One region of the Pseudoxanthomonas sp. GW2 genome, then DNA from elsewhere that is predicted to be linked to it. Evidence: predicted binding sites of a transcription regulator. Region 1 holds the regulator's gene; the other holds the start of a gene.
What was found. Region 1 encodes FliA, which starts transcription of late flagellar genes. Its sites were predicted from a motif close to TAAAGTTTNNCNNNCNNNGGCCGATAA; they were not measured.
Positions count from the first base shown of each region.

Region 2: B351_RS0114760 (methyl-accepting chemotaxis protein) is a predicted target of FliA. The motif match lies at 1,907-1,933, and genes of this name have one in related genera.

Region 1 covers NZ_ALIP01000067.1:224-3,685, forward strand. Annotated here, with positions in the region: partial or broken gene B351_RS16230 (Hpt domain-containing protein) at 1-131, opposite strand, end outside; gene B351_RS0104720 (protein phosphatase CheZ) at 135-764, opposite strand; gene cheY (chemotaxis response regulator CheY) at 761-1,153, opposite strand; gene B351_RS0104730 (RNA polymerase sigma factor FliA) at 1,180-1,920, opposite strand; gene B351_RS0104735 (P-loop NTPase) at 1,917-2,750, opposite strand; partial or broken gene flhF (flagellar biosynthesis protein FlhF) at 2,788-3,462, opposite strand, start outside.
Region 2 covers NZ_ALIP01000156.1:12,945-16,406, forward strand. Annotated here, with positions in the region: gene gap (type I glyceraldehyde-3-phosphate dehydrogenase) at 1-715, shown strand, start outside; gene B351_RS0114760 (methyl-accepting chemotaxis protein) at 789-1,865, opposite strand; gene B351_RS0114765 (DUF2339 domain-containing protein) at 2,021-3,462, shown strand, end outside.

The DNA.
Region 1 (3,462 bases):
AACACCGCATTGAGCTGCTCGCTGTCCTGGGGCGCGCGCTCCAGCTCCACCAGCTGCTCGCCGAGCCGGTCCAGGATCTCCTGGGCCTCGACGATGAAGTCCGCGGCGATTTCGGGCGTCACACCGCTCATGGCTTACAGCCCCAGTTCCGACAGCAGGGCGTCGGCGTCGTTCTGGCTGACTGCATGGGTGTCCAGCCCGGCCACCGCGGGGCCCGCCAGCGCGGGCTCGCGCGGCTCGGCGCGCGGCGGCAGGCCCAGTTCGCCGAAGCCTTCGTGGACGCGGCGCACGATCCCGGCGACGCGGCGGATGATCTGCCCGGTCAGGTCCTGGTAGCTCTGGGTCAGGGCGATCTCGGTGAGGTTGCGGCGGATGCGGTCCAGCACCTGGTCCTGGCCGTCGGTCACGCCTTCGGCGCGCAGGCCCTCGACCAGGGCGCGGCATTCGTCGGCCAGGTCCAGGGTGCGGTGGGTGGCCTGCTCGGTCATGCCGATGACGTGGTCCAGGCGCGCGCAGGCGTCGTCCAGTTCGACCCCCTCCACGCCATGGTCGTCGGCGCCGGGGACCTCCGGCAGTTCGCCCAGGGCCTGGCTCAGTTCGCGCGCCAGCCGGCCGAGGCCCTGCACGAGCGGACGGGTGCGGGCGGCGGCCAGGGCGTCGATCTCGGCGCGCAGTGCGCTTTCGTCGCCGCGGTCCAGGGCTTCCAGGGCGTCGTGCAGGCGCTGGACCAGCGCCGCACGCTCGGGGGATGCGGTGGTGCTCATGCCGTCGCCGCCAGCCGTTCGAAGATCTTGTTGAGCTTCTCCTCGAGGGTCTGCGCGGTGAACGGCTTGATGATGTAGCCGTTCACGCCGTTCTGCGCGGCCTCCAGGATCTGCTCGCGCTTGGCCTCGGCGGTGACCATCAGCACCGGCAGGGTCTTGAGCTTGGGGTCGGCGCGGATGCTGCGCAGCAGCTCGATGCCGGTCATGCCCGGCATGTTCCAGTCGGTGATGACGAAGTCGAACGGCTGCGCGCGCAGGGCCGCCAGCGCGGTGTGGCCGTCGTCGGCCTCGGCGGTGTTGCTGTAGCCCAGATCGTTGAGCAGGTTCTTGACGATGCGTCGCATCGTCGAGAAGTCGTCCACGATCAGGATCCGCATGTTCTTGTTCACTTCGTGCTCCGTTTGGCGTTGCGTGCTCAGTCGTCGTCCAGACCGGCATCACGTGATTCGTACTGGGACAGGCGGCCGCGCAGGCGCAGCACGGCCTGGCCGTGGATCTGGCACACCCGGGACTCGCTGACCCCGAGCACCGCGCCGATCTCCTTCAGGTTCAGCTCCTGCTCGTAGTACAGCGACAGCACCAGCTGTTCGCGCTCGGGCAGGTTGGAGATGGCCGCCGCCAGCTCGCGGCCGAAATCGCTGCGCTCCAGCAGCTGCTGCGGGGTGGGGCTGTTGCTGTTGACCTGCACGTCGCCGTGGTCTTCCACGTGGGAGTCCAGGCTCAGCACCTGGCCGCGAGAGGCGTCCTCCAGCAGGCGCAGGTACTCCGGCAGTGGCATGTCCAGCTTGGCCGCCACTTCCTGCGGCGCGGCGGCGCGGCCGGTGGCCTGCTCGATCTCGCGCACCGCGGCGGCGGCGTCGCGGGCGCGGCGGTGCACCGAGCGCGGCACCCAGTCGCCGCGCCGGATCTCGTCGATCATCGCGCCGCGGATGCGGATCGAGGCGTAGGTCTCGAACGAGGCGCCCTGGTCGGGGTCGTAGCTGCGGCTGGCCTCGATCAGGCCGATCATGCCGGCCTGGATCAGGTCGTCGACCTCGACGCTGGCCGGCAGGCGCGCCGCCAGGTGGTGGGCGATGCGCCGCACCAGGTCGGCATGCCGGGTGATGGCGTCGTCGTTGCTGCCGCGCACGGCGCGGTATTCGGCCACGGCATTCATGCGACCGCGCCTTGCCGGATCATCCGGTCGACGAAGAACTCGATGTTGCCGCGCGGGGCGGTCGGCGCCTGCCAGCGCGCCGCGCGGCGGGCGATCTCGGCGATGGCGCGGGCCGAGGGGCTGGCCGGGTAGGCGGTGGCGACGGCCTGCTGGCGCTGCACCGCCATGCGCAGCCAGTCGCACTGCGGCACCGCGCCGAGGAAGTTCAGAGAGACGTCACCGAGGAAGCGCTCGCATACCCGCGACAGCTTGTCGTACAGGCCGCGGCCCTCGGCCGGGCTGCGCACCATGTTGGCCACCACCTGGACCCGGTCCACGCCGCGCTCGCGGGACAGGACCTTGATCAGGGCGTAGGCGTCGGTGATCGAGGCCGGCTCGTCGCAGACCACCACCACCGCGTCCTGGGCGGCCTGGCAGAAGGTCAGCACGCTGTCGGTGATGCCGGCGGCGGTGTCTACAACCAGAATGTCAAGATCACGCTGCAGGTCATTGAAAACATTGACAAGTCCCACGTGCTGGGCTGGCTGCAGCTCGGCCATGTGCCGGCGCCCGGAGGCGGCCGGCACCACCAGCATGCCGTTGGGGCCTTCCAGGATCACGTCCTCCAGCTCGCAGCGGCCGGCGACCAGGTCGGCCAGGGTGTGCTGCGGGGACAGGCCCAGCAGCACGTCGACGTTGGCCAGGCCCAGGTCGGCGTCCAGCAGCAGGGTGCGCTTGCCCAGCGCCGCCAGCGAGGCGGCCAGGTTGACCGACAGGTTGGTCTTGCCCACGCCACCCTTGCCGCCGGTGATGGCGATGCTGCGGACGGGGGCGAGCGGTGCGTGGTTCATCGTCGGGCGGAAGGGGCTCGGGGTTGCGGGGCGGGACTCAGGCGACGGCATGGTCGGCCTCCGGGATGTTCGGCTTATCGGCAGCCCGGCGCAGATCTTCAAGGCGAAGCACCAGGCTGGCGGCATTGGCCCGGTGCAGGTCCTCCGGGACCCGCTGGCCGTCGGTCACCCAGGTCAGCGGCAGCTGGTGGTCCACGACCACCGACAACGCGCTGCCCAGGCGCCCGGTCTCGTCGACCTTGGTCAGGACCACGCCCTGCGGGCGGGCCGGGCCGAAGCGGCGCACGACCTCGTCCAGGTCGGCGAAGTGGGAGTTGGCCGGCAGCACCAGCAGGGTGCTGACGTTGCGTGCGGCGCGCAGCCAGTTGAGCTGGTTGGCCAGGGCGCGGTCGCGCTGGCCGAGGCCGGCGGTGTCCACCAGCACCAGGCGGTAGTCCTGCAGGCGCTGCAGCAGCTGGATCAGGGCCGCGTCGCTGTCGGCCTCGTGCACCGCGATGCCCAGCTGGCGGCCGTAGCCGTACAGCTGCTCGCGACCGCCGATGCGGGAGGTGTCGGTGGTGACCAGGGCGATGTCGCGCGGGCCGTGCTCGGCCACGAAGCGGGCGGCCAGCTTGGCGATGGTGGTGGTCTTGCCGGCGCCGGTGGGGCCGACCAGGGCGATCACGCCGCCGGCCTCCAGCGGGTCCACCGGGCACACCGGCAGGCGCCGCGA
Region 2 (3,462 bases), on a different contig from region 1:
GTCCACCGGCCTGTTCCTGGACAAGGACAGCGCGGGCAAGCACCTGGCCGCCGGCGCGAAGAAGGTGATCATGTCGGCCCCGTCCAAGGACGACACGCCGATGTTCGTCTACGGCGTCAACCACGACACCTACGCCGGCGAGGCGATCATCTCCAACGCCAGCTGCACCACCAACTGCCTGGCGCCCCTGGCCAAGGTGATCCACGACAAGTGGGGCATCAAGCGCGGCCTGATGACCACCGTGCACGCCGCCACCGCCACCCAGAAGACGGTCGACGGCCCGTCCAACAAGGACTGGCGCGGCGGCCGCGGCATCCTCGAGAACATCATCCCGTCCTCCACCGGCGCGGCCAAGGCGGTGGGCAAGGTGATCCCCTCGCTCAACAAGAAGCTCACCGGCATGAGCTTCCGCGTGCCGACCTCGGACGTGTCGGTGGTCGACCTGACCGCCGAGCTGGAGAAGCCGGCGACCTACGAGGAGATCAAGGCCGAGATCAAGGCGCAGAGCGAGGGCGCGCTGAAGGGCATCCTCGGCTACACCGAGGACAAGGTGGTGGCCACCGACTTCCGCGGCGACACCCGCACCTCGATCTTCGACGCCGACGCCGGCATCCAGCTCGACCCGACCTTCGTCAAGCTGGTGGCCTGGTACGACAACGAGTGGGGCTACTCCAACAAGTGCCTGGAGATGGCCCGCGTGGTGGCCGGCAAGTAAGCCGCACCGCAAGCGCTGCAAAGGACGAGCCCCGGCCCTGCCGGGGCTTGTTTTTTGCGCCGGCGGCGGCTGCCTAGAGTGCCTGCAGGATCAGCGAGTGCCAGCCGCTGCGGTAGGTCTCGTAGCCCGGCGAGGCCGCGTGCGCGACGCAGTGCGGGCGGCCCTGGAACTCCACCACCCGTGCCGCGAGCGGCTGGCGCAGCAGTTCGTCGCGCCCGGGGAAGTCGATCACCTCCTGCAGGATGCGCCCGGCCGAGTCGGCCAGCACCCGGACCTGGCCGTCGACGATGCATGCCCGGCTGCGCGTCCATTCCTGCTGCGACAGCGGAGTGCGCTGCACCACCGTCTGCGCCAGCGCGTCCCAGCGGAACACGATGCCGAGCACGCCCAGCAGGCGGCCGTCGACGCGTCCGCCCTCGCGCACGCCGCAGGCGTAGACCAGCACCCGCTCGCCGCCGGCCAGCGCACTGGCATGCACCTCCTGGAAGCCGAATTCCTCGCCGCTGGCGCAGCGCCTGGCGCTTTCGAACCAGGGCGCGTCGCGCACGTCCATGCCGGCGGAGCGGTACTGGCCGGGGCGGCCGTTGGCCAGCACGCACCCGTCCAGGCCGACCAGCACCAGGTCGAAGTACACCGTGTACGAATCCAGGATCTGGCCCATGCGCCGCGAGGCGTGCGCCAGTTCCTCCGCGGTGGCGCCCGGGCGCGCGGCCGCGACCACCGCCGCGTCGGTCGCCCACCAGCGCACGTCGCAGCTGCGTTCGTAGAGGTTGCGGTCGATCAGGTCGATGTTGACCAGGGCCAGCCCGGCCAGGCGCGTATGCCGCACCTCGTCCTCCAGCCGCGCCAGGGTGGCCTGCATGTCGGCGCGGGTGGCCTCGGCGCGGCGGTCGATCTCGCCGGCGGTCTCGGCCACCCGGCGCGAGAGCGCATCCATCTCCTGCGCGATCACCGCGAAGCCACGCCCGGCCGCGCCCATGCGCGCCGATTCCACGCGCGCGTTCATCGAGATCACCAGTGTGGTGCGGTTGATTTCCTCGATCCGCCGCAGCGATTGCCGCAGCTCGCCCAGCATGCGGCCGGACAGGCCAGCCACGGAACGGATGTGGTCGTCGACACTGGCCTGGGCAGGCGTGGCTGGCGTGTTCATGCGGGGATGGGGGACGGTTTCATATGAAAGATGACCGGGCTTCATCGGCCCGCCGCGACCGGACTTGAGCCGGGCCGCCGGCAAGCCAGGACGCTCCGGTAGCATGCCCGCAGCGCCTGCCGGGGAGGGGCGGCCCATCCATGACGGGGGATAGCTTGGAAGCGATCATCGTGCTGGTGGTGTTGGCGGTACTGGCGGTGCCGGTGCTGCTGGGCGTGCTGGGCCTTGCAGTGCTCGGCCTGCGCCGGCGGGTGGCGGAACTGGAGCGTGCGCTTGCCGCCCTGCGCCCGCCGGCGCCGACGGGCATGGCGGCCTCGCCACCACGCGCGGAAGCCGCGCATGCACCGGCGGCCGCGGCGGGTTCCGTGGCGGCGCCCGTGCCGTCCACCGCGGCCGGCTTACGCGCGTCCGCGGCACCGCCACCGCTGCCACCGGCCGAAACGGCAGCGGCGCATGCCGGCGGCGACGCGGGCGCGCCGCGCGTCCCCGCGGAGAACGTGCTGCTGCGCGTGGTCAAGCGCTGGTTCACCGTGGGCAACGTGCCGGTGAAGATCGGCGTGCTGGTGGCGCTGGCCGGCGTGGCGGCGCTGCTGAAGTACGCTTCCGACCAGGGCCTGTTGCAGTTGCCGGTGGCGCTGCGCCTGTCCGCCGTGGCCGCGGCGGCGCTGCTCGCACTGGGCTTTGCCTGGCGCCGGCGCGAGGGCAACCGGGTCTTTGCCCTGAGCGTGCAGGGCGGGGCGATCGGCACCCTGCTGCTGGTGGTGTTCGCGTCGTCCAGGCTCTACGGCCTGGTCGACGCCGGCCCGGCGTTCGCCCTGAGCGTGGTCCTGGTCGCGGGCGCGGCCCTGCTGGCGGTGCTGCAGAACGCGCAGGCGCTGGCCGCGTTCGCCCTGCTGGCCGGCTTCCTGGCGCCGGTGTGGTTGTCCACCGGCGGCGGCAACCACGTCGCCCTGTTTTCCTACTACGCGCTGGTCAACGCCGCGGTGGTGGCGATCGCCTGGTTCAGGTCCTGGCGCCTGCTCAACCTGCTTGGCTTCGCGTCCACCTTCGGCATCGGCAGCCTGTGGGGCGCCAGCGCCTACGTGCCGGAGAAGTACGCCAGCACCCAGCCGTTCCTCGCCCTGTTCTTCGCGTTCTACCTGGTGGTGCCGCTGCTGTTCGCGCGGCGCCGGCCGGCGGGACGGCGCGACCTGGTCGACGGTTGCCTGGTGTTCGGCACCCCGCTGGTGGCGTTCTCGCTGCAGGCGGCGCTGCTGGAAGGCCAGCGCATGCCGCTGGCGTTCTGCGCGCTGGGCCTGGCCGTGCTGTACGCGATGCTGGCGCGGGCGCTGTTGCGGCGCTCCGGCTACGAGCTGCTGGCGCAGTCCTGGGCGGTGCTGGCAGTGGGCTTCGCCACCCTGGCGGTGCCGCTGTGCCTGAGCGCGCGCGCCACCGCCAGCGTGTTCGCGCTGGAGGGCGCCGGGCTGGTGTGGCTGGGCCTGCGCCGGCAGCGCTGGCTGCCGCAGGCCAGCGGCGTGGCGCTGCAGCTGTTGGCGGCGTTGGCGTTGCTGCCCGGGCTGGACAATGCGCACGGGGACCTGCGTGCCGTGTCCAATCC